4 regions of the Mesorhizobium sp. BR-1-1-10 genome follow, and region 1 is predicted to be linked to each of the others. Evidence: predicted binding sites of a transcription regulator. Region 1 holds the regulator's gene; each other region holds the start of a gene.
The links. The regulator PhoB, encoded in region 1, activates phosphate uptake and scavenging genes when phosphate is short. The targets are predictions, from matches to a motif close to TGTCATNNANCTGTCAT.
Positions count from the first base shown of each region.

Region 1 (7,278 bases):
TCGTGCTGGCACCGTTCCTGCAGACGACAGTGCAACCTTTCATCATCAACGTGTTCCACGGCATTCCCGGCCTTAACAGCCTGTTTGCCGGGCCTCCTTATGGCATCGGCCTGCTGACCTCGGCGATGATCCTGGCCATCATGATCCTGCCTTTCATCACCTCGATCACCAAGGATGTGTTCGATACGGTGCCGCCGGTGCTGAAGGAGTCCGCCTACGGCATTGGCTGCACGACCTGGGAGGTAACACGCCGGGTCGTCGTCCCCTACACCCGCATCGGCATCATGGGCGGCGTCATGCTTGCGCTCGGCCGTGCACTCGGTGAAACCATGGCGGTCACCTTCGTCATCGGCAACGCCCACCGGATCAGCGCCTCGCTGTTCGCGCCGGCAACGACGATCTCGGCAACCATCGCCAACGAATTCACCGAAGCCGTCGGCGATCTCTACACTTCCTCGTTGGTGGCGCTCGGCCTGATCCTGTTCGTCATCACCTTCCTCATCCTTGCCATCGCCCGCTACATGCTGATGCGCATCGATGCCCGTACCGGAGTCTGACCGATGTCGACAGCCGCATCGCTTCACCAGAGCCGCAAGCGCAAGAACGGCGTGATGATGACGCTCTGCGTCGTCGCCGCCGGCATCGGCCTTGCCTGGCTGGCGCTGATCCTCGGCGCGCTGCTCTATAAGGGCCTGTCGGGCGTTTCGCTCTCAGTGTTCACGGAAATGACCCCGCCGCCCGGTGATGCCGGTGGCCTGCTCAACGCCATCTACGGCAGCATCGTGATGACTATTATCGGCATCGTCGTCGGCACGCCGATCGGCGTGCTGGCCGGCACCTACATGGCCGAATATGGCCGCTTTTCGAAGCTCACCACCGTGGTGCGCTTTATCAACGACATCCTGCTGTCGGCGCCCTCAATCATCATCGGCCTGTTCGTCTACGAATTGATGGTGCGGCCGATGGGACATTTCTCGGCCATCGCCGGTGCCGTGGCACTGGCCATCCTGGTCATTCCCGTCGTGGTGCGTACCACCGAGGACATGCTCAACCTTGTGCCGAACGCTTTGCGCGAGGCCGGCACGGCGATTGGCGCGCCGCGCTGGGTGGTGATTCGTTCGGTGGCCTACCGCGCGGCGATGTCCGGCATCGTCACCGGCATATTGCTGGCCATTGCCCGCATTTCCGGCGAGACGGCGCCACTTCTTTTCACGGCGCTCAACAACCAGTTCTGGTCGAGCAATCTCAATGCGCCGATGGCCAGCCTGCCGGTGACCATCTTCCAGTTCGCTCTCAGCCCTTACGAGGAATGGCAGCAACTGGCGTGGACCGGCGCACTCATAATCACATTGACGGTTCTCGCGCTCAGCATCTTTGCGCGCAGCCTGACCGGACGCAGAGAGGACAAATGAGCCAGATGTTGTCTCCAGACATGACGATTGCGACAGACGCAGCCGCCAAGGCGAAGATCGAGGTCAAGAACCTCAATTTCTACTACGGCCAGTCGAAGGCGCTGAAGGACATCACCTTGTCGCTGCCCGAGCGCAGCGTGACGGCCTTCATCGGACCATCGGGTTGCGGAAAGTCGACGCTGCTGCGCGTCTTCAACCGCATCTACGAGCTCTACCCCAAGCAGACCGCCGAGGGTCAGGTGCTGCTCGACGGCCAGAACGTTCTCGACCGCTCGCAGGACCTCAACCTGTTGCGCACCAAGATCGGCATGGTGTTCCAGAAGCCGACGCCGTTCCCGATGTCGATCTATGAGAACATCGCCTTCGGCGTCCGCCTCTACGAGAAGATCGGCAAGGCCGAGATGGACGGCCGTGTCGAGCAGGCGTTGAAACGCGCCGCGCTGTGGAACGAAGTCAAGGACAAGCTCAACGCCAGCGGCCTCAGCCTGTCGGGCGGCCAGCAGCAGCGGCTTTGCATCGCCCGCACCGTGGCGGTCAAGCCGGAGGTCATCCTGCTCGACGAGCCGGCCTCGGCGCTCGACCCATTGTCGACCGCCAAGATCGAGGAATTGATCGACGAGTTGCAGGCCGACTACACGATCGTCATCGTCACCCACAACATGCAGCAGGCCGCGCGCGTGTCGAAGCAGACGGCTTTCATGTATCTGGGCGAGCTGGTCGAATTCGACAAAACCGAGAAAATCTTCACGTCGCCTCGCGAGAAGCGCACGCAGGACTATATCACCGGCCGCTTCGGCTGATCTCACGCATACGAGGACCAGGATCATGGCCGAACACACAGTCGCAGCCTTCGACGAGGATCTCGGACAGATCAGCAGGCTGATCAGCGACATGGGGGATCTCGCCGGCACGATGGTCGGCGGCGCCACCAAGGCGCTGCTGAATTCCGACAACGCGCTGGCACAGCGCGTCGTCTCCGACGACGCCATCATGGACGCGCGCCAGCGCGAACTCGATGATCGCGCCATCACCCTGATCGCCAAGCGCCAGCCGATGGCCGACGATCTGCGTCATGTCGTCGGCTCGATCCGCATGGCGGGCGATCTCGAACGCATCGGCGACCTTGCCAAGAACATCGCCAAGCGCGTCGGCTCGGTCGGCCTCACCGCCACGCCGCGCGACCTGTCGCATTCCATCGACTCCATGGCGCAGCTGGTACTGATCCAGGTGCAGGGCGTCGTCGAGGAATATGCGGCGGGCGATGCCGCCGCCCTCGCCAAGCTCAGGAATGACGACGAACGCATCGACGTCAAATACACTTCGGTCTTCCGCGAACTCCTGACCTACATGATGGAGGATCCCCGCAACATCACGGCTTGCACGCATCTTTTGTTCTGCGCCAAGAATCTCGAACGCATCGGCGACCATGTGACCAACATCGCCGAGAATGCGTATTATGTGCTGACCGGCACGCAACTGCCCGCCAACCGTCCGAAGCAGGACGAGACGGCGATGTCGGTGCCGGCGGCTTGACGGCAGGGATGATCGATCGATGATCGCGCCACGCATCATGGTGGTGGAGGACGAGGAGCCGCTGGGCGTGCTCCTCCGCTACAACCTGGAGTCCGAGGGTTACCAGGTCGAGGTGGTGACACGCGGCGACGAAGCCGAGATACGCCTCCAGGAAAACGTGCCCGACCTCCTGGTGCTCGACTGGATGGTGCCGGCGGTTTCCGGCATCGAACTCTGTCGGCGCCTGCGCATGCGGCCCGAGACGGAGCGATTGCCGATCATCATGCTGACGGCGCGCGGCGAGGAGAGCGACCGCGTGCGCGGCCTCTCGACCGGCGCCGACGACTATCTGGTCAAGCCGTTCTCGACGCCGGAATTCATGGCCCGGGTCAAGGCGCTGCTGCGCCGCGCCAAGCCGGAAGTGCTGTCCAGCGTGCTCAAGGTCGGTGACATCGTGCTCGACCGCGAATCGCACCGGGTCTATCGCAAGAAGAGCGAGATCCGGCTCGGACCGACCGAGTTCCGGCTGCTCGAATTCATGATGCGCCATCCCGGCCGCGTGTTCTCGCGCAGCCAGTTGCTCGACAATGTCTGGGGCGAGACGATCTACATCGACGAGCGCACCGTGGATGTGCATGTCGGCCGCCTGCGCAAGGCGGTCAACAATGGCCGCATGCCCGATGTGATACGCACCATCCGTGGCGCGGGCTACGCAATCCGCGAGGATTGAGATCAGGCCACGTTCTTGCCGGATCTCACCTGCACGCCCGGCGCGAAGATCTCCTGGTCGACGAAGGTGAGCGCGCGCATGGCGCAGCCCTCGCGGATCAGCGGCAATTCGTTCGGCTCTGTATCGAAGGAAATCGACGTCGAATGCTGGCCGCCGGCGGTCTGGGCGATGGCCTCACGCAAGGCCGGCTCGATCAGATCGAAGGCGGCGGCGCTGACGCCGACCATCGCAACCGGCGCCGGATCGATCAGCGCGAACAGGCTGCCAAGGCCATAGCCCAGCGCCTCGCCGGCCTTGCGATAGGCCTCGCGCTCCGGTCCGTCTCTTTCGCGCGCCGTAGCCGCCAATGCGCGCATGTCGGCGTCGCTGACGTCGACCGGTTTGGCGTCCTCACCCATCTTTCCTGCATTACGCCAGATGGCATAGTTGCCGGCATAGGCCTCGACGCAGCCGCGCCGCCCGCAGCGGCAGAGCGCGCCGCCCGGGCGATGGATCATGTGGCCGAACTCGCCGCCGGAGGAATGGGTGCCGGTGAACAGCTCGCCCTTCAGCACCAGGCCCATGCCGATGCCGTGCGAGAGCAGGATGGCGATGAAGTCGTCGCGGTAGCGCTCGGGGTCGCGCCAGCGCAGCGCCACAGCCATCATGTTGCAGTCGTTCTCCATGGTGGCGGGGATGCCGAATTCGGCTTCGAGTATATCGGCGAAGGCAATGTCCGTCTGCGGCGTGATCGGCGACCACAGCATGGCGCGCGCCTCGGTGTCTGTGATGCCCTGGATCGCCAGCGCGATGCGGGCAATGCTGGCGACATCGAGGTCGGGATCCTCGAGGCGGCGCCGGACGATGGCCACGCATTCGCCGATCAGCGCCTCGCGCGACATGGTCAGCGTGTCCAGCCGGCGCTGCTCCTCCGATATCACCTGGCCGGCGTAGTCGATGAGGGCGACGGAGAGGAAATTCAGCGACAGCACCACGGTCATGACCGCCGCGGCCTCGGGGTTGAGACAAAGGCCCACCTGCGGCCGGCCGCGTTTCAGTGAGCCGGCCTCGTTCGGCTTGCCTTCGCTCAGGATACCTTCGCCGATCAGGTCGGCTGATATCGCCGATATGGTCGAGTGGCTGAGGGCGGTAGTAGCGGCGATCTCGGTGCGCGAGGGCTGGCCACCCCGGCGCACGGCTCCAATCACCATTGCGCGGTTGCGCCGGCGCAGATCGTCGTGGCGGATTCCGACCGACATCATTCCCTCCCCGTCGCCGTGGTTCTTGACGCCCCCTCGAACACCTCCGGCAACGGGTCGAATACTGGCAGAAGCGGCTGGGGCTGTCATTTATTTATTGCGGGGCTCGAAAAAAGGCTTCTGGCACCTCAAAATGCGTCAGAATCAATGTTGACAGTGCTCAGGCGATGGACCAGTGTTTTTTCGAGGCTCGAAAAAATAGGGCCTTTGTGCCGGCCTTAGGGCCAGTTTGGTCGCGCCACACGCGGGCGCAGGGAGGATATCATGAAGAGATTCACAGTCGCCATTCTGGCGGGTGTCGCCATGTCGCTGACGCTGGCGTCGGTCGCGCAGGCAAAGGACAAGGTCATCGGCGTGTCGTGGTCCAACTTCCAGGAGGAGCGCTGGAAGACCGACGAGGCGGCCATGAAGAAGGCGATCGAGGCCGCGGGCGACAAGTACATTTCCGCCGATGCGCAGTCCAATCCCGGCAAGCAGCTGACCGATGTCGAGAGCCTGATTTCGCAGGGTGCCAATTCGCTGATCATCCTGGCGCAGGACGCGTCGGCCATCGGCCCGGCGGTACAGAAGGCGCTCGACGAGGGCATTCCGGTCGTCGGCTATGACCGCCTGATCGAGAACAAGGACGTCTTCTACCTGACCTTCGACAACAAGGAAGTTGGCCGCATGCAGGCCCGCGAAGTGTTCAAGGTGAAGCCTGAGGGCAATTACGTCTTCATCAAGGGCTCCGGCGCCGATCCGAATGCCGACTTCCTGTTCTCGGGCTCGATGGAAGTGCTGAAGGCGGCCATAGACAGCGGCAAGATCAAGAATGTCGGCGAAGCCTATACGGACGGCTGGCTGCCCGCCAACGCCCAGAAGAACATGGAACAGTTCCTCACCGCCAACGACAACAAGGTCGACGCCGTGGTCGCCGCCAATGACGGCACCGCCGGCGGCGTCGTCGCGGCGCTGACGGCGCAGGGGCTCGCCGGCACCGTGCCGGTCTCCGGCCAGGACGGCGACCACGCCGCGCTCAACCGCATCGCGCTCGGCACCCAGACCGTGTCGGTGTGGAAGGACGCGCGCGAACTCGGCAAGAACGCCGCCGAGATCGCCTCGCAACTCGCCGACGGCAAGAAGATGACCGACATCGCCGGCGTGAAGGACTTCACGACGCCTGGCGGCAACACCGTCAAGTCGCTGTTCCTGACCCCGGTGGCCATCACCAAGGACAATCTCAACCTCGTCATCGACGCCGGCTGGATCAAGAAGGACGAAGTCTGCACGGGCGTTGCCGCGGGCAGCGTCGCGGCCTGCAACTGAGCTTGATCGCCTGAAAAGTCGGAAACGCCGCGGCGTGGAACGGTCAGTGTTCTGAACACTGGCCGTTCCAATTTCCTTGTCTTCGCAATTCCGGACGAAAAACCCTTACGCACTTTTCCTGGAATTGCTTCCAAGCCGCGGCGTTTTCCCGACAAGATTTGTGTTTCCGCCGCTGGCGGCTAACTTCTGGGCTCTGGTCCGGCTCCGCGTCAGACGGCAAGCCGCTGGGAGGACATCATGACCGACACGACCTCAACCTCGCAGGCCGATACGGCGCGTGCGTCGGAACTCGGCGCGGTCGCGCGTTTCCTGAAGGCGACCGAGATCGATACCCGCATGCTCGGCATGATCGGCGCGCTGCTGCTGATCTGGGTCGCGCTGCATGTGATTTCGAGCCTGCGTCTTGGTGTCAATCCGCTCGATTTCGACAGCCGCACGTTCCTCACGCCACGCAATCTGTGGAACCTGTCGGTGCAGACGTCCGCGGTCGCCATCATGGCCTGCGGCATGGTGCTGGTCATCGTCATGCGCAACATCGACCTGTCCGTCGGTTCCGCCGAGGGCTTGATCGGCATGGTCATGGGCTTTGCGCAGGTACATTTCCTGGTTCGGTTCGTAGGACTTGAACTCGGCAACCCATGGATCTGGGTCCTGGCACTAGTCATCGGTCTGGCGCTCGGGCTTTTGATCGGCGCCTTCCAGGGCTTCGTCATCGCCTATCTCGAAGTGCCGGCCTTCATCGTCACGCTGGGTGGCCTGCTGGTCTGGCGCGGCGCCGCCTGGTGGGTCACGTCAGGCCAGACGGTGGCACCGCTCGACGCCACGTTCCAGCTTATGGGCGGCGGACCGGCCGGATCGATCGGCGCCACCTGGAGCTGGGTCGTCGGCATCGTCGCCTGCCTGGCCGTCGTGTTCGCGCTGTTCAACGGGCGGGTCCAGCGCAAGCGCTTCCGCTTCCCCCTGCGGCCGATCTGGGCCGAGACGCTGCTCGGCGTCGTCACCTGCGCCGTCATCATGGGCGCGGTCTGGCTGGCCAACTCCTATCCATGGCCGATCGGGATCGTGAACCGGTACGCGGCCG
Region 1 is NZ_JAIUIL010000014.1:118,319-125,596, forward strand. Features, by position in the region: gene pstC (phosphate ABC transporter permease subunit PstC) at 1-557, shown strand, start outside; gene pstA (phosphate ABC transporter permease PstA) at 561-1,412, shown strand; gene pstB (phosphate ABC transporter ATP-binding protein PstB) at 1,409-2,212, shown strand; gene phoU (phosphate signaling complex protein PhoU) at 2,238-2,945, shown strand; gene phoB (phosphate regulon transcriptional regulator PhoB) at 2,965-3,654, shown strand; gene LB555_RS26025 (ROK family protein) at 3,657-4,892, opposite strand; gene xylF (D-xylose ABC transporter substrate-binding protein) at 5,157-6,197, shown strand; gene LB555_RS26035 (sugar ABC transporter permease) at 6,435-7,278, shown strand, end outside.

Region 2 (7,278 bases), on a different contig from region 1:
GCGCGACCAGACGGGTTCCCACATCCTCGACCCTGAAAACATCATCAACCGCGTCACACGCGCCATCAAAGACGCGGTACCCGAGATCGGCATCATCACAGACGCCGCACTCGACCCGTTCACGAGCCATGGCCATGACGGCATCCTGCGCGATGGCATCATCGTCAATGACGAGACCGTCGAACAGGTCGCGGCGGCGGCCGTCATCCAGGCAGCGGCCGGCGCCGACATCATCGCGCCGTCCGACATGATGGACGGCCGTATCGGCGCCATCCGCGACGCGCTCGACGCCAGCGGTTTCCAGGACGTGGCGATCATGTCCTACGCCACCAAATTCGCCTCGGCCTTCTACGGCCCCTATCGCGAGGCGGTCGGCACCGCCGGTCTGCTCAAGGGCGACAAGAAGACTTATTATATCGACCACGCCAATTCGGACGAGGCGGTGCGCGAGGCCGAACAGGACCTCGCCGAGGGCGCAGACATGCTGATGGTCAAGCCCGGCCTGCCCTATCTCGACATCATCCGCCGGCTGAAGGACGAATTCCAGATGCCGACCTTCGCCTACCAGGTCTCGGGCGAATATTCGATGATCAAGGCGGCTGATTCCAATGGCTGGATCGATGGAGAGAAGGCGATGCTGGAATCGTTGCTCGCCTTCAAGCGCGCCGGCTGCGACGGCATCCTGACCTATTTCGCACCCGAAGTGGCTGTGATGCTGAAGGGGTAGCCCGGCTTCCCGGGCAAGGCACTTCAGTAGATGTCACCACTCTTTCGACTGGTCGGCGGTTCTATCGAAAACCCGCTGACAAAAACTGGCGGCTGCAGCTATGATGGGAGCGGCCGGCAGCCCGCACCTCGGCCAAGAGGTATGGCGAACGCCTCCTGAGGATGCTTCCTGACCCGTTTCACCGTCGGGCGAAGGTGTCGGCATTGCGGGCACTGACAAAGGCTTCGCCGTGACCCGAAGAAACGGACATGCTTGCCTATCGCGATGCCAAGACGATGGCGAAAGCCATGCGGGAGGCGCTTGCCGCCCGCGACCTGCCGATCAGGCACAGCGAGGCCCTTGAGATCGTCGCGCGCCACTGACCGGCCAATGAGGCGGCGACCGTAGCTTGGCGGCAAGATTCGGAAATACCTTTTTTCCGCCTCGAAAACCGCTTGCAATTCAAGATCAGTTTGCTAGAAGAAACCACTTGCAAAATACAACCGGTTCTCAAGGAGGAGGTCCTCATGTCCAAACTTCGCGTCAACGCTTTCAGCCTGTCGCTTGACGGCTATGGCGCCGGTCCCGATCAGAGCCTTGAAAATCCGCTCGGTGTCGGCGGACCGGCCCTGCACAAATGGGCTTTCAGCACTCGCACCTTCCGCAAGATGTTTGGCCAGGAAGGCGGCGAGACAGGCGTTGACGAAGACTTTGCGGCGCGCAGCTTCGAGAATGTCGGCGCCTGGATCCTCGGCCGCAACATGTTCGGGCCGATCCGGGGCGAGTGGCCTGACGACAGCTGGAAGGGTTGGTGGGGCGACAATCCGCCCTATCACGTCCCGACCTTCGTGCTGACTCATTACAAGCGCGATCCCATCGTGATGGAAGGCGGCACGACTTTTTATTTCGTAACCGACGGCATCCATTCGGCTCTCGAACAAGCCAAAGCCGCCGCGTCAGGCAAGGATGTGCGGGTCGGCGGCGGCGTCTCCACCATCCGGCAGTATCTGCAGGAAAAGCTGATCGACGAGATGCACCTGGCGATCTCGCCGGTGCTGCTTGGCAGAGGCGAGAACCTTTTTGCGGGCCTCGACATGCTGAATCTGGGCTACCAGTGCGGCGAACAGGTGGCGACGGCACTGGCCACGCACGTGGTGATCAAGCGGGCGTAAGGTGGCGAAACCCTCGACGAAAGCCCATTTCTCCCCGTCACTATACGGGGAGAAAGACAAAACTCTCGCTCAATACTTCTCCGGCACGTAAAGCTCGCGCGGCAGCACCTGGCGCTCGTATTCCGGGTTGAAGACGCGCTCCGGCAGCGTGATCTCCTCGTGCGGCACCTCTTCATACGGCAGCTGCTTGAGCAGATGGTCGATGCAGTTCAGCCGCGCGCGCTTCTTGTCGTTACCCTCGACGATGAACCAGGGCGCCTCGGGAATGTTGGTGCGGGCGAAGGTCTCCTCCTTGGCCTTGGTGTAGTGTTCCCAGCGCACCCGCGACTGCAGGTCCATCGGCGACAGCTTCCACTGTTTCATCGGGTCGTGGATCCGCATCAGGAAGCGCATTTGCTGTTCCTCGTCGGTGATCGAGAACCAATATTTGACCACGGTGATGCCCGAGCGCACCAGCATGCGCTCGAACTCCGGCACGTCATGGAAGAACTCCTCGACCTGCTCGGGGCTGGCAAAACCCATTACCCGTTCGACGCCGGAGCGGTTGTACCAGGAGCGGTCGAGCAAAACGATCTCGCCGCCTGCCGGCAAATGCGGGACATAGCGCTGGAAATACCATTGCGACTTCTCGCGTTCGGTCGGAGCCGGAAGCGCCACGACGCGGCAGATACGCGGATTGAGCCGCTGTGTGATGCGCTTGATGACGCCGCCCTTGCCAGCGGAGTCGCGGCCCTCGAATATCACCACCAGTTTCTTCTTGTGGTAGGCGACCCAGGATTGCAGCTTGATCAATTCGGACTGGAGGCTGATCAGGTCGCGAAAATACTGCATGCGATCGATCGAAGGCGGATGCGAGTTCTTGTAGATCTTGGCGATCTCCATCGAGAGGGCCGGCTCCGACATTTCGAGCTCATAGTCCTCGTCGAGCGTGTCGGCGAGCTCGGCTTCAAGCCAGTCCTTGGCAGGGGAATTCTGTTTCAGCTCGGTCATATCAACTGCTCCGCTTGCAAGCCCTGTCGGTTACCACTGGGCGCTCCAATTGCTGGCCAATGGAAACACCTGAGCCGACTTCAATATAGGCCGGCAGTGACGGTTTTATTGCAGCACAGGCGCAATTGCCGGCGTTTCAAATTCCGCAATGTACGATCGATCGACCGTCGTCGCATGGCGACAAGCCGGCCGAATTGTCCTACAAATGCGCGGTCGCCTTCCAGGCCTGCCTTGCCGGCACGCCTCTTCAACAAAATCGTGAGGATCTGACATGGAATACCGCACCCTTGGCCGTTCCGGCCTGAAGGTTTCGACACTGACGCTTGGCACCATGACATTCGGCGGCGCCGGGCCCTTCGCCGCGGTCGGCAACAGCGATCTCGCCGAAGCCAAGCGGATGATCGATATGTGCATCGATGCCGGCATCAACCTCATCGACACCGCCAATGTCTATTCCAACGGCCTCTCCGAAGAGATCATAGGCGAAGCTCTCGGCGGCAAGCGCAAGAACGATGTGCTGATCGCGTCCAAGGCGCGGATGCGGATCGGCAAGGGCCCGAACGACGAGGGCCTGTCGCGCCATCATCTGATCCGTGAATGCGAGAGCAGCCTGAAGCGCTTGAAGACCGATGTCATCGACATCTATTTCGTCCACCAATGGGACGGCCTCACTCCGCTCGAGGAGACCGTTGCCGCGCTCGACAGTTTGGTCAGCCAGGGCAAGGTGCGCTACATCGGCTGCTCCAACTATTCCGGCTGGCAGGTGATGAAGGCGCTTTCCATCAGCGACAGCCGTCACCAGCAACGCTTCGTCACCCAGCAGATCCACTATACGCTGGAAGCGCGCGAGGCCGAGTACGAGCTCTTGCCGATCTCGGTCGACCAGGGGCTGGGCGTTTTGGTCTGGAGCCCGCTCGCCGGCGGCCTGCTGTCGGGCAAATACCGCCGCGACAGCCCGACCGCTCGCCAGCTTGCCGGCTGGTCCGAGCCGCCGATCCGCGACGAGGACCGGCTGTGGCGGATTGTCGATGTGCTGGTCGAGATCGGCAAGGATCGTGGCGTCTCGGCGGCGCAGGTGGCGCTCGCCTGGCTGCTTGGACGCCCTGCCGTCTCCTCGCTGGTGATCGGTGCCCGCAATGACGTTCAGCTCAAGGACAACCTTGCGGCGGCGGCCCTGAAGCTCGGCACCGAAGAACGCCAGCGCCTCGACGCGGTCAGCCGGCCGGCTCTGCTCTACCCCTACTGGCACCAGCAACTGACAGCGAAGGATCGCTTCGGCCCCGCCGACCTGGTTCTCGACCGCAGCGATATCTGATCGGCGTCAGGCCGAGAGCAGAGTTAGCTGCCGATAAACCGCCAGAGTTCGGGATCGGGTTCGATCTGGCCGCCGAGCACGAAATATTTGTAGAGGACCAGCAACGAGATCGCATGCTCGTCCCGTTCATTGGAGAATTTGCGGCAATAGGCATTGGCTGCGGCGATGATGCGCTCCGCCGCGGCCGGGTGCGCTTCGAAATAGCGCACTTTTTCGCCGAGATCGGCAAAATCCGGGTCGAGCGGCGCATAGTGGACACCGGCCTCGAGCTGGCTCTCGCCAAACCATGTTTCGTAGGTCGGCGGCGGCATCAGACAGAGCGAGTTGGAATTCATGATCCATTTGAGGTTGGTCGCCACGTCATTGCCCTCCAGCGAGACGATGTAGCGATAGCGCAGGTGCTGGCTGATGCTGAGGAAAGGCTTGCTGTACTTAGCCGGTGCGCTGCGCTTGTGCGAACCGGCATCGCAGAACGGCAAGTCGCGCGCGACATCCAGGAACCGTGTCCTGATCGGGTTGTTGAGGTCGCCGCGCCAGACCACGGCAGGGCGCTTGTCGGCGAAGGCGACGGTATCGACGGGCATGTGGAAGTGGCGGAATTTGTTGAACTTCATGACGACGGCATTGCCGTTGTCGGCGCGGATCGGCCGGTCCTTGACGAGGGTCGGCAGCTTGGGCACGCCGATGACATCACCGAACTTCAGGTCGATAAGCAATGATGGATCGAAATAGCGGGCAAATTCCTTCAGGTCGTAATAGTACATGCTCGGTTCAAACGGTATCTTGTCGATGCGCACAGCATCCGGGCCTGGTGTAAAAGCGTCCTGCAGCTTGTTGTAGTGATTCAGTCGCCGGCGCACGGCCTCGTCCGAGAGCCTGGCCTGCTGCAGGCGGCTGGCCAATCGCCGCCGGAAGATCGCCTGGGGCGCGATATCGCGCATGACGTTCCGCGCATAGTAGAAGACCTTTGCCGTCGTTCGTTGGAGGGTGGCCATGGACTCTTTTGATCAAAGATAAACGCGGTTGAACAAGTGAAGGTCGGGATGGTTCCCGCAGCATGATTGCCCTACCATCCAGCCACGCATTCCGATAGCGCCCGAATGCGGCTGGCGGCCTCGACCGAGCGCCGCAACTAGCCCGTTATGTAGCGCCACACCTCGGCATCCGGTTTGATCTGGCCCGACAGCACGAAGTATTTGTAGAGCACCAGCAGGGAGATCGTCTGCTCGGTCTGTTCGTCGTCGAATGTCCGGCAATAGGCGTTCGCAGCCGCGATGATGCGCTCCGCCTCCGCCGGATTCCGCTCGAAATAGGCGACGTGGTCCTCAAGGTTCGAGAAATCCGCCGCGAGCGGCACATAGTGGACGTTGGCTTCGAGCTGCCGCTCCGCAAACCAGGTCTCATAGGTCGGCGGCGGCATCATGCAGAGCGACTTCGAATTCATGATCCATTTGAGATTGGTCGCCACGTCGTTGCCCTCGAGCGAGACGATGTAGCGATAGCGCTGGTGCTGGCTGATGCTGAGAAAAGGCCTGGCGTATTCGGGCGGTGCGTTCGGCTTGTGCGAACCGGCATCGCAGAACGGCAGGTCGCGCACAGCGTTCAGAAATCTTGTCCTGATCGGATTGTTGAGATCACCGCGCCAGACAACGGACGGCAGCTTGTCGGCGAACGACATCGCGTCAGCCGGCATCTGGAAATGACGAAACTTGTCGAGTTTCATGATGATCGCGTTCTTGTCGTCAGCACAGATTGGCCGGTCCTTGACGATCGAAGGCACCTTGGGGACATTCCTGACGTCGCCGAATTCCAGGTCGATGAGCAGGCCGGGATCGAAGTAGCGGGCGAACTCCTTCAGGTCGTAATAGTACATGGTCGGCGTGAAGGGCAGTTTGCCGATGCGCATGGCATCGGCGCTTGGCGCGAAACCATCCTGCAACTTGTTGTAGTAATTCAGCCTGCGGCGCGCCGCCTCACCGGAAAGCCTGGCCCTTTCGAGACGGCCAGCCAGCCGGGCACGAAACAACGCTTGCGGAGCGACATCGCGCGCGACGTTTCTCGCATAATAGAAAACTCTTGCTGCGGTCCGCGAAATTGTGGCCATCGGTCACTTGATCAAAACAAACGGGCGGTTCTCAATTCATGGCGCCCGCATGTCCTACATCATTGTGGCGCCGATCTGGCAAGCGCCCGCATCTCTTCGATGCCAGCAGCCACGCATTGTCGCTTCGGCTGTTGTGTTTGACGGCTAATGCTCCTAGGCAGGCTCAGGGCCGCAAGGCAGTCACAAAAAGGAGCCGACATGGCGCGAGCACCAAACTACGATCAGGAACGCAAGGAGCGCGACCGCCAGAAAGCGGCCAAGAAGGCTGAAAAGCTGGCGGCCAAGGTTGCCGCGCGCGAACGTACGAAGCCTGAAACCGAGACTGAGACCGAAACGAAGGATTAACGGCATCCGGCCCGCTAATGCGGGCCGAGCCTCAAATCCAATTGTCAGCCCAAACCGCGAGCTAATATCAGGCTGGCGCCTTGTCGCTGATGAAGACATCCACTTCCCGCGCCGCGGCGATGAAAGCGCGCCTGGCATTCATCGCCGGCTTGTCGCCGGCGAGCGCGTCGTGACAGGCCTGCAGCGCCGCACGATGCTTGGGGCTGCGCTTGCCGGGCCAGTTGTTGAGGAGGTAATCGGAAGCCTCCCTTGCCGAACGCAAGAGCTGAGTGCTTCCCGCCGTGACGGATTTGACGGTCACAGGTGTTTCAAACCGGTTGTTTTCCATCGCCGCTCTTACGCCATCGGCTTCCTTGAAGCGAGGCCGAAAGTGCGCTTCACGTCAGACCCGTCTGTTTTTCCGGCCAGCGCGCCGCAGCGCATGGACCGCACTAAGCGGCGACGACGGCAAATCCCCTGGCGCGAAGGCCACGTCGGTCGTTGGCAAGCGACGTCACCAGCCGATCACGGCTGCCGATGATGTGGGCCGACAGCAGCCGCGCGGCTTCATCAGCCTGACCGAGGCGTGTCGCGGCAAGAATGGCGCGATGTTCGACCCAGGCACGGCCAAGGGCCGTCTCGTCACGCACTTCCAGCCAGCGGGCGC
Region 2 is NZ_JAIUIL010000002.1:295,409-302,686, forward strand. Features, by position in the region: gene hemB (porphobilinogen synthase) at 1-727, shown strand, start outside; gene LB555_RS04430 (glyoxalase superfamily protein) at 976-1,089, shown strand; gene LB555_RS04435 (dihydrofolate reductase family protein) at 1,234-1,878, shown strand; gene ppk2 (polyphosphate kinase 2) at 1,948-2,868, opposite strand; gene LB555_RS04445 (aldo/keto reductase) at 3,140-4,183, shown strand; gene LB555_RS04450 (glycosyl transferase family 90) at 4,207-5,178, opposite strand; gene LB555_RS04455 (glycosyl transferase family 90) at 5,316-6,287, opposite strand; gene LB555_RS04460 (hypothetical protein) at 6,486-6,632, shown strand; gene LB555_RS04465 (DUF982 domain-containing protein) at 6,700-6,933, opposite strand; gene LB555_RS04470 (GntR family transcriptional regulator) at 7,064-7,278, opposite strand, start outside.
Region 2: the regulator PhoB is predicted to act here: its motif matches at 2,965-2,981, upstream of ppk2 (polyphosphate kinase 2).

Region 3 (7,278 bases), on a different contig from region 1:
GGCGGGCGGATCGAACAGGAAGGCGGTGCGCCGTTTCGGCTGGAAGCCGAGGCCCGGGAGCCCCACCATGCCGGCGACGACATCGACCCAGGCGCCGGCGGCGTTGACGATGATGTCAGCCGAGTAGACGCCGGCGCTTGTTTCAACCCTAAAAGCGCTGCCGTCGCGTGAGATGGCGCGGACCTCCTCGCCGGTGCGGATGGTGCCGCCGCCGGCTTTGAGCTTGGACGCGCAGGTCGCAAGCATCTTGTCCGTGTCGACATCCACCGCGTCCGGCTCATAGACGCCGCCGCATGTGGCTTGCTGGGCAATGACCGGAACCAGCGCGTGGAGCTCGGCCGCCGAGAGGCGGCGCACTGATGGCACCAGCGCCTGCAAATCACGAGCCAGCTTGTCGATGGCGGCATCTTCACCGGTCCATCCGACATGCAGCGCGCCACGCCGGTGGGCGACGAAACCGCCCTCGACGATTGCCTGCCGGCTGGCCAGCGTCAGCCCGCGCACGAGGCGGTTGCCATAGGTCTCGGTGAACAGAGCGGCGGAGCGTCCGCTGGCGTGGTAGCCGAGATGCGGTTCGCGCTCGATGACGGTGACTTCGGCCCAGCCCGCCACCTCGGCGGCAAGCGAGAGGCCGGCAATGCCGCCGCCGATGACGACAATCTTTTGGAAGGACTTTGACTGCATCCGTCAGTCGTAAAAATATTTTCGTATCCAGTCAATATTTAGCGTATAAGAAAATTTCGATGTTGTTGATGGCTGCGGGGAGTTCGACTACCTAGGGTGGAGCGGCGCGATCCCGCGCCTTGGAGCTGGCAATGTCGGAGCAACCCAATCTCGGTGATTGTCTGCGGGCTTTGAGAAAAACCCATGGCTGGACCTTGCAGGAGGTCAGCGCGCTCACCGGCGTCGCGGTGTCGACGCTGTCCAAGGTCGAGAACGACCAGATGTCGCTGACCTACGACAAGCTGCTGCAGATCTGCGAGGGGCTCGGCATCCATGTGACGGAACTGCTCAGCGGCGACCGCAAGCAGCCGGCAGCGCGCACCCGCCGTTCGGTGACCTCGCAGTCCAACACGCTGCGCCAGCTGACCCGCAACTACGACTACCGGTATCTGGCCACCGACCTGGTGCGCAAGCGCATGGTGCCGATCCACGCCTATGCGCGCGCCCGCACGCCGCAAGAGTTCGGCCCGCTGACCAGGCATGCCGGCGAGGAATTCCTGATCGTGCTCAAGGGCGAGATCGAACTGCACACCGACCAGTACGCGCCGGTGCGGCTGAAAGCGGGCGAGAGCGTCTACATCGATTCCACCATGGGCCACGCCTATCTGTCGGTGGGCGAGGGCGACGCCGAGATGCTGTGCGTCTGCTCCGGCGACGAGCCCGACATGGAAGGCACGCTGCTGAGCGAGCTGGAGACGGTTGAAGGATAGGGCGCAGCTCACCGCGCAAGTTTTCTGCAGCTCGATTCAGGCTTTCTCGTTCGAACTGCGCGGCGAAACCGGCTATAGGACCGCTGAAACCGTAGCTCTCGCCAATCTGAAAAGGAAATCCGATGAGTGTAGAAAAGACAGCCGTCATCGTGGCCGGCGGCAGCGGCATGGGGGCGGCGGCGGCCAAACGGCTGGCGGCGGATGGTTTCAAGGTCGCCATCCTGTCCTCGTCCGGCAAGGGCGAGGCGCTGGCCAAGGAGCTTGGCGGGCTCGGCGTCACCGGCTCCAACCAGTCGAACGACGATCTGCAGCGGCTCGCCGACCTGACCCTGGAGCGCTATGGCCGCATCGACGTGCTGGTCAACAGCGGCGGCCATGGGCCGCGCGCGCCGATCCTGGAGATCACGGACGAGCAGTGGCACACCGGCATGGACGTCTACCTGATGAACGTCATCCGGCCGGTGCGCATCGTGGCGCCGCAGATGGTCAAGCAGAAGGGCGGCGCCATCATCAACATCTCGACGGCCTGGGTAGCAGAACCGAACGCGATGTTCCCGACGTCGGCCGTGTTCCGCGCCGGCCTTGCCGCCTACACCAAGATTTTCGCCAACACCTACGCGGCCGACAATGTGCGCATGAACAACGTGCTGCCCGGCTGGATCGACAGCCTGCCCGCCACCGAAGAGCGCCGCGACAACGTGCCGATGCAGCGCTATGGCACATCAGAGGAGATCGCCGCGACGATCGCGTTTTTGGCGTCGGACGGGGCAGGGTATATTACCGGGCAGAATATCCGCGTGGATGGGGGTGTGATCCGGGCGCTGTGAGAGGCGGCTGCGGCGATCCCATACCTCTCAGATTAGCCGAAGCCCTCCCTCCCTTCGTCATCCTAGGCGTAGCAAGGAGCGAAGCGACGCCGCGCAGACCCTAGGATCCATGCCGCGACGTGGGCCGAAAAAATACGGCGAACGAGGATAGTCCCCGGACGGGTTGGCGGTTACCGTCAACGCATGACCGGCTATGTTTACGTGACCGCGAGCCAGAAGGGCGGCACCATCTACATCGGTGTCACCAACGATCTCGGTCGCCGCATGCCGGAGCACAAATCCGGCGAAGGTTCGCGCTTCACCAGGCGCTACGGTGTGCAGCGGTTGGTCTGGTACCGAGGAACATTTCGACATTCGTGACGCCATTCAACGCGAGAAATCGCTGAAGCGCTGGTCGCGACAATGGAAGATCGAACTGATCGAGAAGACCAATCCGGAATGGTTCGAGCTGTTTCGCGGAACAGGTTGGTCGCGGTTTGATGGCGTTTCGTCGGAGGTTGGAGCCAGGTTCGGCACCGTTTTGTCCGTCGCAAGCGTCGCGGCATGGATCCTAGGGTCTGCGCCGCGTCGCTTCGCTCCTTGCTCCGCCCTAGGATGACGAAGCGAGGGAGGGCTTCGGCTAATCCCCACGTCAACTAGCGACCCTTACGACGTGGCTTCCCAGTTCACTGCGACCGCTTCGCCGCCTGATCCGCATCCGTCAGCGTCTGCAGAAACGCCACGATGTCGTCGATCTCGGCATCGTCGAGCGCCGGCTTGTCGCCGGGTTTCTTGCCGCCGAAGGGCGGGTCTTGATTCAAGTTCGGCCAGTAAGCCTTTGGCAAATCGTCATATTTATCGACCGTACCGTAAGCGTTTTTCGGGTACCAGCGGCCGGGGTCGGTGTCGCGGCTGGCGTAGAAGGCCACCGCTTCGCGCAGCGTGTGGAAATATCCGTTGTGGAAGAAGCTCTTGCGCAGTGCGACGTTGCGCAGGGTCGGTGTCTTGAACAGGCCGCAATAGTCGGTGCGGCCACGGAAATCGGTGCGCAGGGGACCGCACAGGCCGAGATCGACATAGGCCGGGTCGGCGTTGGCCGGGATGGCCGGATTGCGCGGCACGGCGATGGCGATCAGGCCGAAATCGGTGAATTGCGGCGGCTCACCGTCATTGGCCGGTTCGCTGAGGTGGCAGGAGGCGCAATTGCCTTTCGCCTCGTCCTCGAACAGGGCGCGGCCATGCAATTCCCGCGCCGATAGCGTCGCCTTGCCGGCGAGGAAGGCGTCGTAGCGGCTGGAATAGGGGTAGAAGTCGACCGCGCTCTGCTCGAACGTGCCAAGCGCCTCGGCGGCGGCGTCGAAGGCATCGTCCGGGCGGTCGAAGACATCGTTGCCGAAGGTTGCCTTGAAGTCATCGGCATAGGCTGACTTGCGCAAGGCGGCGGAGACCGCCACGGCATCCTTGTTTGCCATCTCGAAGGGCGAGAGCAGGGGGATTTTCGCCTGGTCCACACCGTGATCGGCGCGGCCGTCCCAGGTCAGACCGCCGGTCGGGCCATTGTCGACGCTCTCGTCGCCCTCGTCCTCGGAATCGTGGAAATGCTCGGTGAAGGCGGGTGCCGCCTCGAGATAGCGCAGCGACGGCACCGCGCGCACGCCAGGCAGGTCGAGGTTCGGGCCGCCCATCTCGACGGGAGATGCCGAGGCCGGACCGAAGGCATGGCGCGGATCGTGGCAGGAGGAACAGGCCTGTTTTCCCGAAGCCGAGAGCGCCGGGTCGAAGAACATCCTTCGCCCCAAGGCAGTCAGCGCCTCGGCGCGTGCGAAGGCTTGGCCACGCGACAGCGGACCGGGATGGACCCCGTCCGGCCCCGCCGTATTCGCGGGCGCGGCAAAGCCAAATGCCGAGATCGCGGCACTCGCGATCATCAGGCTTTTCCATCGTCTCGTCATCATGGGGCACGGTCCGCTTTGGCCCGGAAATAAGAACGCAGTGCAACGGATTGATGACCGGTCCCAGTGCTCACGAAACCGTGTTCGCCGCGGCGGCGGATGTCACAAAGGTGACAAGGCATCCACGTTAGCTGCCTATGGTTCCCGCGCAATAGCTCTTCTAGTTAAAGTCTGCCACGAGGTCTTTCCATGACGAGGCTCAAGTTCCTCACTTCCTTCTGTCTGGCCGGTTCGGCTTTGTTTCCCCTTGCGGCCGCCAATGCCGCCCCTCCCGGCTTCGACAAGATCGACACCGTCGTCGTCATCTATGCGGAGAACCGCAGCTTCGATAATCTTTATGGTGGCTTCCCCGGCGCCAATGGGCTGGCCAATGTCTCGGCCGAACAGGCGCGCCAGCTCGATCGCGATGGCAAGCCGCTGACCGAACTGCCGCCGGCCTGGGGCGGGCTGACCGGAAAGGGCGTCACGCCCGTGGTGACGGAGGCGCAGACCGCGCATCTCGCCAACGCGGCCTTCGCCATCGACGATCCCAAGGGCTTCAACGAAGGCACCAATGTCATCACCCACGATTTGTGGCACCGTTTCTACCAGGAGCAGATGCAGATCGACGGCGGCAAGAACGATAAATTCGTCGCCTGGGCCGATTCCGGCGGGCTGGTCATGGGCCATTATGACGGCTCGAGCCTGCCGATGTGGCAGGTGGCGAAGAAATATGTGCTGGCCGACAATTTCTTCCAGGGCGCCTTTGGCGGCTCCTTCCTCAACCATTTCCAGCTCGCCTGCGCCTGTACGCCGGTCTATCCGCATGCCGACACGAGTCCGATCAAGGGCCAGATCGCCGTGGTCGAGGCCGACGGAACGACCTTGAAGGTGGCCGACAATTCGCCGCCGTCGGCGCTGGGCGGCGTGCCGAAATTCGTCAATGACGGCGCCATCACGCCCGATTTTTACGCCGTCAACACCATGCAGCCGCCCTATCAGCCGAGCGCCAACAAGCCTGCCGAGGGCGGTGACAAGGCGCTGGCCGATCCGGCCGCGCCCACCACGCTGCCGCCGCAGCACGACATCACCATCGGCGATCTCCTGTCGCTGAAGGGGGTCGACTGGGCCTGGTACGCCGGCGCCTGGCAGACGGCGCTCGACGGCAAGAACGCCACGCCGGTGCCGAACTTCCAGTTCCACCACCAGCCGTTCAACTATTTCGCCGCCTACGCGCCCGGCACGGCAGCGCGCACCGAGCATCTCAGGGATGGCGGCCTGGATGGCGCCGAGTTCATCAAGGCGATCGACGACGGCAAGCTGCCGCAGGTCGCCTTCTACAAGCCGCAGGGCAATCTCAACGAGCACTCAGGCTATGCCGACGTGACATCGGGCGACCGGCATCTGGCCGACCTCGTCGCGCATCTGGAGAAGAGCCCGCAATGGAGCCACATGCTGGTCGTCGTCACCTATGACGAGAATGGCGGCTTCTGGGATCACGTCGCGCCGCCCAAGGCCGACCGCTGGGGCCCGGGCAACCGCATCCCGGCCTTCATCGTCTCGCCCTATGCCAGGATGGGCACGGTTGACCACACGCAATACGATACGACGTCGATCCTGCGCTTCATCACCGCGCGCTACGATCTGCCGGTGCTGACGGGCATCGTCGCCCGCGACAAGGCGCTGGCCGCCAATGGCGAGCCGCCGATGGGGGATCTGTCAGCCGCGCTTGATCTCAGCCGCTAGGGCGGAGCGAACCGCGAATACGCCGCCGCGCCGCGAGGCGCGGTGGCTCAGCCGCCATTGACCAGGGCAAGAATGAGCTTTTGCAGATTGCCGCCCTGGCCGAGTTCGATGCGGTCGAAATCGCGGCTTGCCTGCCGCTGCGCCTGCGAAAGGGCGGACAGGCGTTTGGTCATCTCGACCCGGATCTTGCTGCATTTGGGATCGTCGGGAACGGTGAGGCCGACCGTCGCCGCCTCGATCTTGCGCGCCATGTCGACAATGGTCGCGCCATGCACCTTTTCGTGGGCGCTGACGCCTGCGAGGAAAACCTCCCAGTTCTTCTGGATGGCGGACGGCAGCGGCGAGGAGGGGCTGGGCAAGGTGTAGGTGATGATGAGCTTTGGCTTGGCCGAGACCAGCACGCAGGCTCCGGCACGCGGCTGATAATCCCTGGTCCAGGTCAGCTTGAAATTGGTGTGAGCAATGGCGCGGGTAATGCCGACATTCGGCCCGTTCTCGCCAATCGACCGGTAGAGCTCGAGCCCGGACTGGCCTGAAATGGCGTAGGTCTCGACCTTCTCGACCGGCTTCCATTCGGCATGCGCGGCGAGCGGCAAGGCCACCAGGGCCGCGGTCGGAAAACACAGGCGACCAAAGGTTCTCAACACCGCTCTCTCCAAGGCGCGCGGCACATGCAATGCCATTCAACGGCTTTTCCTATATGCTGCCGGCGGGCGCTGCAAATGGCCCGGAGGGAGACGTCATGAGAAGAAATCTCGTTGCCGCCGGTGCCTTGGCGGCGGTGCTTGGCTCGCAATCGGCCTTCGCGGCATCCTGCGGCGGCTGGAGCGCCAAGATGGAGGAAGACGAGGGTGGCAGCGTGCTGACCGCTTCGGTCTGCGGCGGGCCCAGGGGCGACGCCTATCTGATGCTCAATTGCTACGACAAACCGGTGCTGAGCTACGATCTGGGCGCCAGCGGCCAACAACTGGAACCGGGCATCAGCGGCGCGTTCGACTTCAAGGCCGACGGCAAGACGGTGACCAAGACCCTGCAGCTGGAGGCGATGTACAATTATTTCGTGGCCGATCTGGAGAAGGGGGACCCGCTGCTCGACCTGTTGCGGTCCAAGGGGGACGTGTCGGTCAGCGCTGCCAAATATGGTTCGATCAGTTTTGCGCTGAAGGGTTCCAGTGGCGCAATCGGCAAGGTGCTGGCGCAGTGCGGCAAGGCGAAGCCCGCGGGCGACGCGGATTGAACCTCGAGAGGTTGCGCCCCCCTCGTTGTCCTGCCGCCCATTGATCTCCATTCCATTAGCGGCTTGCCGCCGGCGCCGGGCGGCCGTATCTCACGTCCATGACCGACATCCAATTCCGCAAGGCG
Region 3 is NZ_JAIUIL010000011.1:184,644-191,921, forward strand. Features, by position in the region: gene LB555_RS23425 (NAD(P)/FAD-dependent oxidoreductase) at 1-684, opposite strand, end outside; gene LB555_RS23430 (helix-turn-helix domain-containing protein) at 816-1,433, shown strand; gene LB555_RS23435 (SDR family oxidoreductase) at 1,556-2,260, shown strand; partial or broken gene LB555_RS23440 (GIY-YIG nuclease family protein) at 2,444-2,729, shown strand; gene LB555_RS23445 (cytochrome-c peroxidase) at 2,926-4,167, opposite strand; gene LB555_RS23450 (acid phosphatase) at 4,381-5,916, shown strand; gene LB555_RS23455 (DUF922 domain-containing Zn-dependent protease) at 5,964-6,599, opposite strand; gene LB555_RS23460 (hypothetical protein) at 6,659-7,153, shown strand; gene LB555_RS23465 (GNAT family N-acetyltransferase) at 7,252-7,278, shown strand, end outside.
Region 3: the regulator PhoB is predicted to act here: its motif matches at 4,291-4,307, upstream of LB555_RS23450 (acid phosphatase).

Region 4 (7,278 bases), on a different contig from region 1:
CTGGTCATCGGCCTGCCCATCCTGATGGCGCTGTTCGCCACGCTGGTACCGCCGGATTTCGTCAAGACGCTGCCCGATATCGTGCAGTACATTCTGGGCTCATCCATAGCCTTCGGCGCCGTCTGGGCGATTGTCCTGCACCAGATCCTGCCGAACGCCCGCTAGGCGATCGGAGGCGCCGCGGCTGGCCCCTACGGCCGCCGCGGGCCCGATCGCGCCGGCTGGCTCACCAGAAAGGGCTTGACCAAATCGCCCGCGGCCTGCATCCGGGTTTGCCGATCCATACGGATCGCGCGTTCTGCAGGGATGCCAGACCATGACCGGCAAGACATGGGCCTATGAGGACTTCGTCGAGGGGATCTCGTTCGATCTCGGCACCAAACAGGTGAGCGCGGCCGAAATCATCGAGTTCGCCAGCGAGTTCGATGCCCAGCCGATGCATCTCGACGAGGAGGCCGGCAAGGCGAGTATCCTGGGCGGCCTCTCGGCTTCAGGCTGGCACACCTGCGCCATGTTCATGCGCATGCTGTCCGATGCCTTCCTGCTGGACTCCACCTGCCAGGGCGCACCAGGAGTCGATCAGGTCAAATGGAAGAAGCCGGTGCTCGCCGGCGATACGCTGCGGGGCAGCCTGGTGGTTCTGGCCAGGCGCCTGTCGAAATCGAAGCCGCAACTCGGCTTCGTGACCATGCGCAGCGAACTGGTCAACCAGCGCGGCGAAAGCGTCTTCGAGCTCGAGAACTCCGTCATGTTCCTGACGCGCGACGCGGGGAATGCGGCATGACGCTCGACGAATTCTTCCGCATCGGCACCACGGTGACGCTGGGCTCGCACAGATTCGAGCCCGAGGCGATCAAGGCGTTCGCCCGCAAATACGACCCGCAGATCTTTCACATCGACGAAGAGGCCGCGAAGAAGAGCGTGCTCGGCGGCCTCTGCGCCTCCGGCTGGCATACCGCCGCCACCTGGATGAAGCTGAACCTGGAGAGCCGCCTGGACGCCGAAGGCTGGGACGGCCCGGTGCCCGAATTCGGCCCCTCGCCCGGATTCAAGAACCTGAAGTGGCTGAAGCCCGTCTTTGCCGGGCAAACCATCACCTTCACGCGCACGGCGCTGTCCCACCGCCCCATCGCGTCCCGCCCCGGCTGGCGGTTGCTGGCGCTGCTCTGCGAGGCCACTGATTCGACCGGCGGCAAGGTGCTGGAGTTCGAAAGCGCGGTGCTGGTGAAGGTGGAGTAGTTTCTTCCTTCGCCCCGTTTACGGCGTGGCCGAAGGGCGGATGAGGGCGGCACCCGCGCTGGTTATCGTGTTGCCTCCCTGCCCTTCGCTATCGCTCCGGGCGTTCGAGATCTTTGAAAGGTCCACTGGACCTTTCAATTTGCCTTCGGCAAACCGGTCTCAAACCCCCTCGAACCCGATCAGCGTTCGCACCGGCACGCCGAGCGCTTCGAGCTTGGCGCGCCCGCCCAAATCCGGCAGGTCGATGACGAAACAGGCGGCGAGAATGTCGGCGCCGATCTGGCGCAGCAGCTTGACCGCCGCTTCAGCCGTGCCGCCGGTGGCGATCAGATCGTCGACCAGGATCACCTTCTCGCCGGGCGCGACGCCGTCCTTGTGCATCTCCATCTCGTCCAGCCCGTATTCCAGGCTGTAGGCGACGCGCACGGTCTCATAAGGCAGCTTGCCCTTCTTGCGGATCGGCACGAAGCCGGCCGAGAGCTGGTGAGCAACGGCGCCGCCCAGGATGAAGCCGCGCGCTTCGATGCCGGCGATCTTGTCGATCTTCTGCCCGGCATAGGGATGCACCAGCTCGTCGATGGCGCGGCGGAAGGCGCGCGCATTGCCGAGCAGCGTGGTGATGTCGCGAAACAGGATGCCGGGCTTGGGATAGTCCGGGATGGTACGGATCGAGGCCAGCAGCGTGTCTTCGAGAGAAGGTTTCATGAAGCGGCTCCGAATGATCCGGCTGACAAAGTGAAACGGCGCGGGGCCGATCGTAACCCGGCGCGACCGACAACGGCTAGCGCGATGTGGCGACCGAGACAAGCGCATCCGGCAAAGGAATTGACTACGGGCTGGGAGCAACCACCAGGCGATTTTCCTCCTGTTGGGCGCAGCCACGAAAAAGGGGCGCCCGAAGGCGCCCCGCTCGAACGGATGGCTATCGGCCAAATCCTACATGCCGAGATCGGAACGAAGCTCCGCCCTGGCCACGTCGTACTCGGCCTTGAAGTCATCCCGGTTGAGCAGGACGGCGGCGATGACGCTGCCGGAAATCTTGCCCATCTCGACGTCGGACGGATAGTGGATGCCGCCGACGATGCGGTTGTGGGCGAACTCAGCCGCGCGCGCCATGATCTCAGCACGCCTTTCCGGAACCATGTCGGACAGGATGATGCCCATCATCGTGCCGACGGTCGCATGGCCGGACGGCCAGGAACCGGAGCTCGACAGCTTGACCACCGGCTTGACGAGATCGCTGAGCTGGTGCGGACGCGGGCGCTTCCAGACATCCTTGGCCGGATCGACGACGGCGCCTTCGGTCTCCACCACGCGATCGAAGAAGGCGCTGAATTTCGGCAGCTTGTCCTTGTTGAAATTCGGCCCCATGACATCGGCGAAACGCCAGACGTTTTCCTCGGCGTCGGCGATGGCGCGGGCTTCCATCTCGGGTGTGCGCGTGACCTGCATGGTCAGCACTTCGCCAAGCTCGGCCTTGGTCTCAGCCGAATCATTGGCCGGCGGCGGCGGCAGGATCATCGTCAGGTCGACATCCTTGTTGGTGATGAATGGTTTTGCGTCTTCGGCGCGGGCCGCGGAACCTACGACGAGCAGCAGCAGGCCTGCCGCAAGCGATGCGTATCTTTTCATGGGCGTGATCCTTTGATGAGAGCGCCGCAGGATCGCGATGTGTGGTGACGGCCATGTGACACCGCCGAGACGTGGAGGCGCAATCCACTCAAAAAGCAGAAAGGGCACCTCGCGGCGCCCCATGTTGTACACTGAACGGCCCAGGGCCTTTGAGATTCAGGTCAGGCCGAATCGAAAACGATGGTTTCCGAGAACCGGAGCGGAGCGTACTTGAAGTACGTGAGCACCGGAAGCGCAGGAAGCCATCGTTTGCAGACCGGCCTCACCTGAAGATCAACAGGCCTAGTGCGCGACGGCTTCCCACACCTTGCGCTTGGTCAGGTAGACCAGGGCGCCGAACAGAAGCAGGAACACCAGCACGCGGAAGCCCATCTTCTTGCGGTCTTCCATGTGCGGCTCGGCAGCCCATGTCAGGAAGGCAGCCACGTCGCGGGAATACTGGTCGATGGTCTGCGGCGAACCGTCGTCATAGGTGACCTGGCCGTCGGAGAGCGGCTTGGGCATCTTCAGCGACACGCCGGACATGAAGTACGGGTTGTAGTGTGTGCCTTCGGGGATGACCATGCCGGCGGGCGGGGTCTGGTCGTAGCCGGTCAAGAGCGAATGGATGTAGTCGGGACCACCGGCATCATACTGGGTGAAGATATCGAAGACGAACTGCGGGAAGCCGCGCTCGACGCCGCGCGCCTTGGCCAGCAACGACATATCCGGCGGCGCCGCACCGCCATTGGAGGCAGCGGCGGCTTCCTCATTGGCGAATGGGGCCGGGAAATGGTCGGACGGCTTGCCGGGACGGTCGAACATGTCGCCGGCATCGTTGGGGCCATCATGGATTGTGTATTCGGCTGACAGCGTCTTGATCTGCGCGTCGCTGTAACCGAGGTCCGAAAGCGTGCGGAACGCCACCAGGTTCATCGAATGGCAGGCCGAGCAGACTTCCTTGTAGACCTTCAGCCCGCGCTGCAACTGCGCCTTGTCATAGGTGCCGAACGGGCCGGTGAAGCTCCAGCTCATTTCCTTCGGCTCGTTGATCGGGAAATGCGTCGGTGCCGCCGCGTTGTGCGCCTCTTCGGCCGCGAACGCCCAAGTGCCTGCAACTCCGGTGCCGGCGGCCACGAGGCCGACCAGCGCAAGCGAGGTGAGAATCTTTTTCATGCCAAATCCCCTTAGATTCTCTACCGCTCAGCCCTTGGTCTCAGGTGCTGCCGTGGCGCCCGCCGGATGCCCGCTGCCACCCTTGTTCTTTTCGAGCACCGCCTCGGTGATCGAGTTCGGCAGCCTGCGGGGTGTCTCGATCAAGCCGAGCACCGGCAGCGCGATCAGGAAGAAGGCGAAGTAGAACAGCGTCGCCATCTGCGCCATGAACACATAGCTGCCTTCCGCCGGCTGCGAGCCCAGCCAGCCCAGCAGGATGGCATCGGCCACGAACAGCCAGAAAAACAGCTTGTACCAGGGCCGGTAGACCGCCGAGCGCACCTTGGAGGTGTCGAGCCACGGCACCAGGAACAGCATGACGATGGCGCCGAACATGCACAGCACGCCGCCGAGTTTGGAATTGATCGGCCCGATGTTGAACGTGATGGCGCGCAGGATTGCGTAGAACGGCAGGAAGTACCATTCCGGGACGATATGGGCCGGCGTCTTAAGCGGGTTGGCGACCGTGTAGTTGTCCGGATGGCCGAGATAGTTCGGCAGGTAGAAGACGAAGTAGGCGAAGACGAACAGGAACACGATCATGCCGAACGCGTCCTTGATGGTCGCGTAGGGCGTGAAGGCCACGGTATCTGTCTTCGACTTGACCTCGATGCCGGTCGGGTTCGACTGGCCGACGACATGCAGCGCCCAGACATGCAGAACGACGACGCCGGCAATCATGAACGGCAGCAGGTAATGCAGGGCGAAGAAGCGGTTCAGCGTCGGATTGTCGACGGCGAAGCCGCCGAGCAGGAGCTGCTGGATCCAGTCGCCAACCAGAGGAATGGCGCTGAAGAAGCCGGTGATGACAGTGGCGCCCCAGAAGCTCATCTGCCCCCATGGCAGCACATAGCCCATGAAACCGGTCGCCATCATCAGGAGGTAGATGATGCAGCCGAGGATCCACAGCAGCTCGCGCGGCGCCTTGTAGGAGCCGTAATAGAGGCCGCGGAAGATGTGCAAATAGACGGCGATAAAGAAGAACGAGGCGCCGTTGGCGTGCATGTAGCGCAGCAACCATCCGGAATTCACGTCGCGCATGATCTTTTCGACCGAACCGAAGGCGAGATTGGTGTCGGCCGTATAGTGCATGGCCAGCACGATGCCGGTCAGGATCTGCGCCACCAGCATGATCGCCAGGATGCCGCCGAAGGTCCACATATAGTTCAGGTTGCGCGGCACCGGATAGGCGATGAAGCTGTCATAGACCATCCTGGGCAGCGGCATGCGGGCGTCGAACCAGCGTTCGATACCGGTCTTCGGCGTGTAGGTCGAGTGTCCCTCGCTCATCGAAATATCCCCTGCCTCAACCGATAAGGAGTTTGGTGTCGGAAACGAATTTGAATACCGGAATCGCCATGTTCTCCGGCGCCGGGCCTTTGCGGATGCGGCCGGCCGTGTCGTATTGCGAACCGTGGCACGGGCAGAACCAGCCGCCGAAATCGCCTTCCTGGCCGAGCGGGATGCAGCCCAGATGGGTGCAGACCTGAACCATCACCATCCAGGCTTCCTTGCCTGGCGTGGTGCGGTTGGCGTCGGTCGCCGGCGCATCGGACGGCAAATTGGCGTTGCGGGCAATCGGATCCTTGAGATCGGAGAGGCTGACGGCCTCTCCGTCCTTCATTTCCTTCTCGGTCCGGTTGCGCACCACGACCGGCTTGCCGCGCCACTTGACGATCAGCGAGCTGCCAGGCGCCAGCGAGGAGACATCGACCTCAACCGAAGCGAGCGCCAGCGTCGAGGCGTCGGGGCGCATCTGGTCGATGAACGGCCAGGCCACGGCACCGGCGCCGACCACGGCGGCCATGCCGGTGGCGACGTAGAGAAAATCTCGACGATTGGGATCGTGGATGTCGGTTGCGCTCACGGGTGCCTGATCCTTTCGCCTCTTCCGCGCCGGTGGCCGAGCCTTGTTCCCCGCTCAATCACGCCAACCCGACAGCGCATGGCGAACAGGCTAGCGAATTCCTCCGGCATTTGGACTTCGGTTTATGCGTGAAGCCCGTTTTTGTCCAGACGGGTGAAGGCACAAGGGCAGATTGTCGCGGGGACAAAATCCCCTCGTGTCCGGCGGGACGGCGAATGGCTGCAAAGGGCGGCTAAACAACCGGGAAATATCAGCAAAATCCAAGGCTCCGGCTTGCCTCGACACAGGGCGCCGGTGTGATCTATCCTCCTTCGCATGGCGCACGTCATCGATCGCGAGCAATGGGCTGTTCGTTCCGACCACTGGAAGGGCGAACTGCAGTGCGGTGCCTACGGCTCAAACTCCTGCCTGATCTTCAATCACCTGCCCGACGTCGGCGGCGGCCCGCGGCTGCACGCCCATCCCTATGCGGAGATCTTCATCATCCGCCAGGGAACCGGCCTCTTCACGGTCGGTGACCAGGAAATCGAGGCTTCGGCGGGGCAGATCCTGATCGTGCCGCCCAACACGCCGCACAAGTTCACCAATCTCGGTCCCGGTCCGCTGGAAACGACCGACATTCACGAAAACGGCAGCTTCATCACCGAATGGCTGGAGTGATTCCTAAAAACTGATTTTACGCGGCGCCCAGCCTCACTAGAACCGCCTTGGGGATATTGTATTCGCGGATCACGGCGTCATGCTTGCGAAGGCCGCACAGTTCGCGCTGGATGAAATAGGCGTGAACGGCCACGGCAGCCTCCTTGAGCAGACGGGGGCGCAACCCATCGTCCCCGTTATCGCGCAACCGCGCCAAGGTTTCTTCGACGCGCTGGCCGGCCCGCCCGAGCGCCGCCGCCTTCTCTGCCAGGATTTCATGGCCAAGCGCGTCGAAGGCCGCGTCGGCGGCCGACGTGCCGGCAAGATGGGACGGCGGACGCAAGGACATTTCAGTTCCCTTTCCCGAACACCATGCGATGGGTGACGAATTCTTCGCCCTCCACGCGCTGAAAACCAAGCCGTTCATAGAAAGCGAAGGCTTCCGGCGGCGCGCGGGTGTTCAACACGGTGAAATACTGGCGGGCTCGGTCGATCACGATCTCGACCAGCGTTCGGCCAAGGCCGGCGCGACGGTGACGCGCGCTGACGAACAGGTGGCGGACCCGGCCGTGGTCCCTGCCCTCGAAATAGGGATCGATGTTCAGCCCGCAGACACCGGCGAGTTCGGCGCCATGCCAGGCTCCGAACAGCGCCTCGCCCCGCTTCAGGAACTTGTTGCGGCCGCTTGCCCAGCCATCGCCCAGACG
Region 4 is NZ_JAIUIL010000010.1:61,192-68,469, reverse strand. Features, by position in the region: gene LB555_RS21630 (uracil-xanthine permease family protein) at 1-165, shown strand, start outside; gene LB555_RS21625 (MaoC family dehydratase) at 317-784, shown strand; gene LB555_RS21620 (MaoC family dehydratase) at 781-1,239, shown strand; gene LB555_RS21615 (adenine phosphoribosyltransferase) at 1,399-1,944, opposite strand; gene LB555_RS21610 (acid phosphatase) at 2,176-2,871, opposite strand; gene LB555_RS21605 (cytochrome c1) at 3,154-4,026, opposite strand; gene LB555_RS21600 (cytochrome b) at 4,054-5,355, opposite strand; gene petA (ubiquinol-cytochrome c reductase iron-sulfur subunit) at 5,372-5,932, opposite strand; gene LB555_RS21590 (cupin domain-containing protein) at 6,248-6,592, shown strand; gene LB555_RS21585 (DUF6665 family protein) at 6,609-6,920, opposite strand; gene LB555_RS21580 (GNAT family N-acetyltransferase) at 6,922-7,278, opposite strand, start outside.
Region 4: the regulator PhoB is predicted to act here: its motif matches at 2,916-2,932, upstream of LB555_RS21610 (acid phosphatase).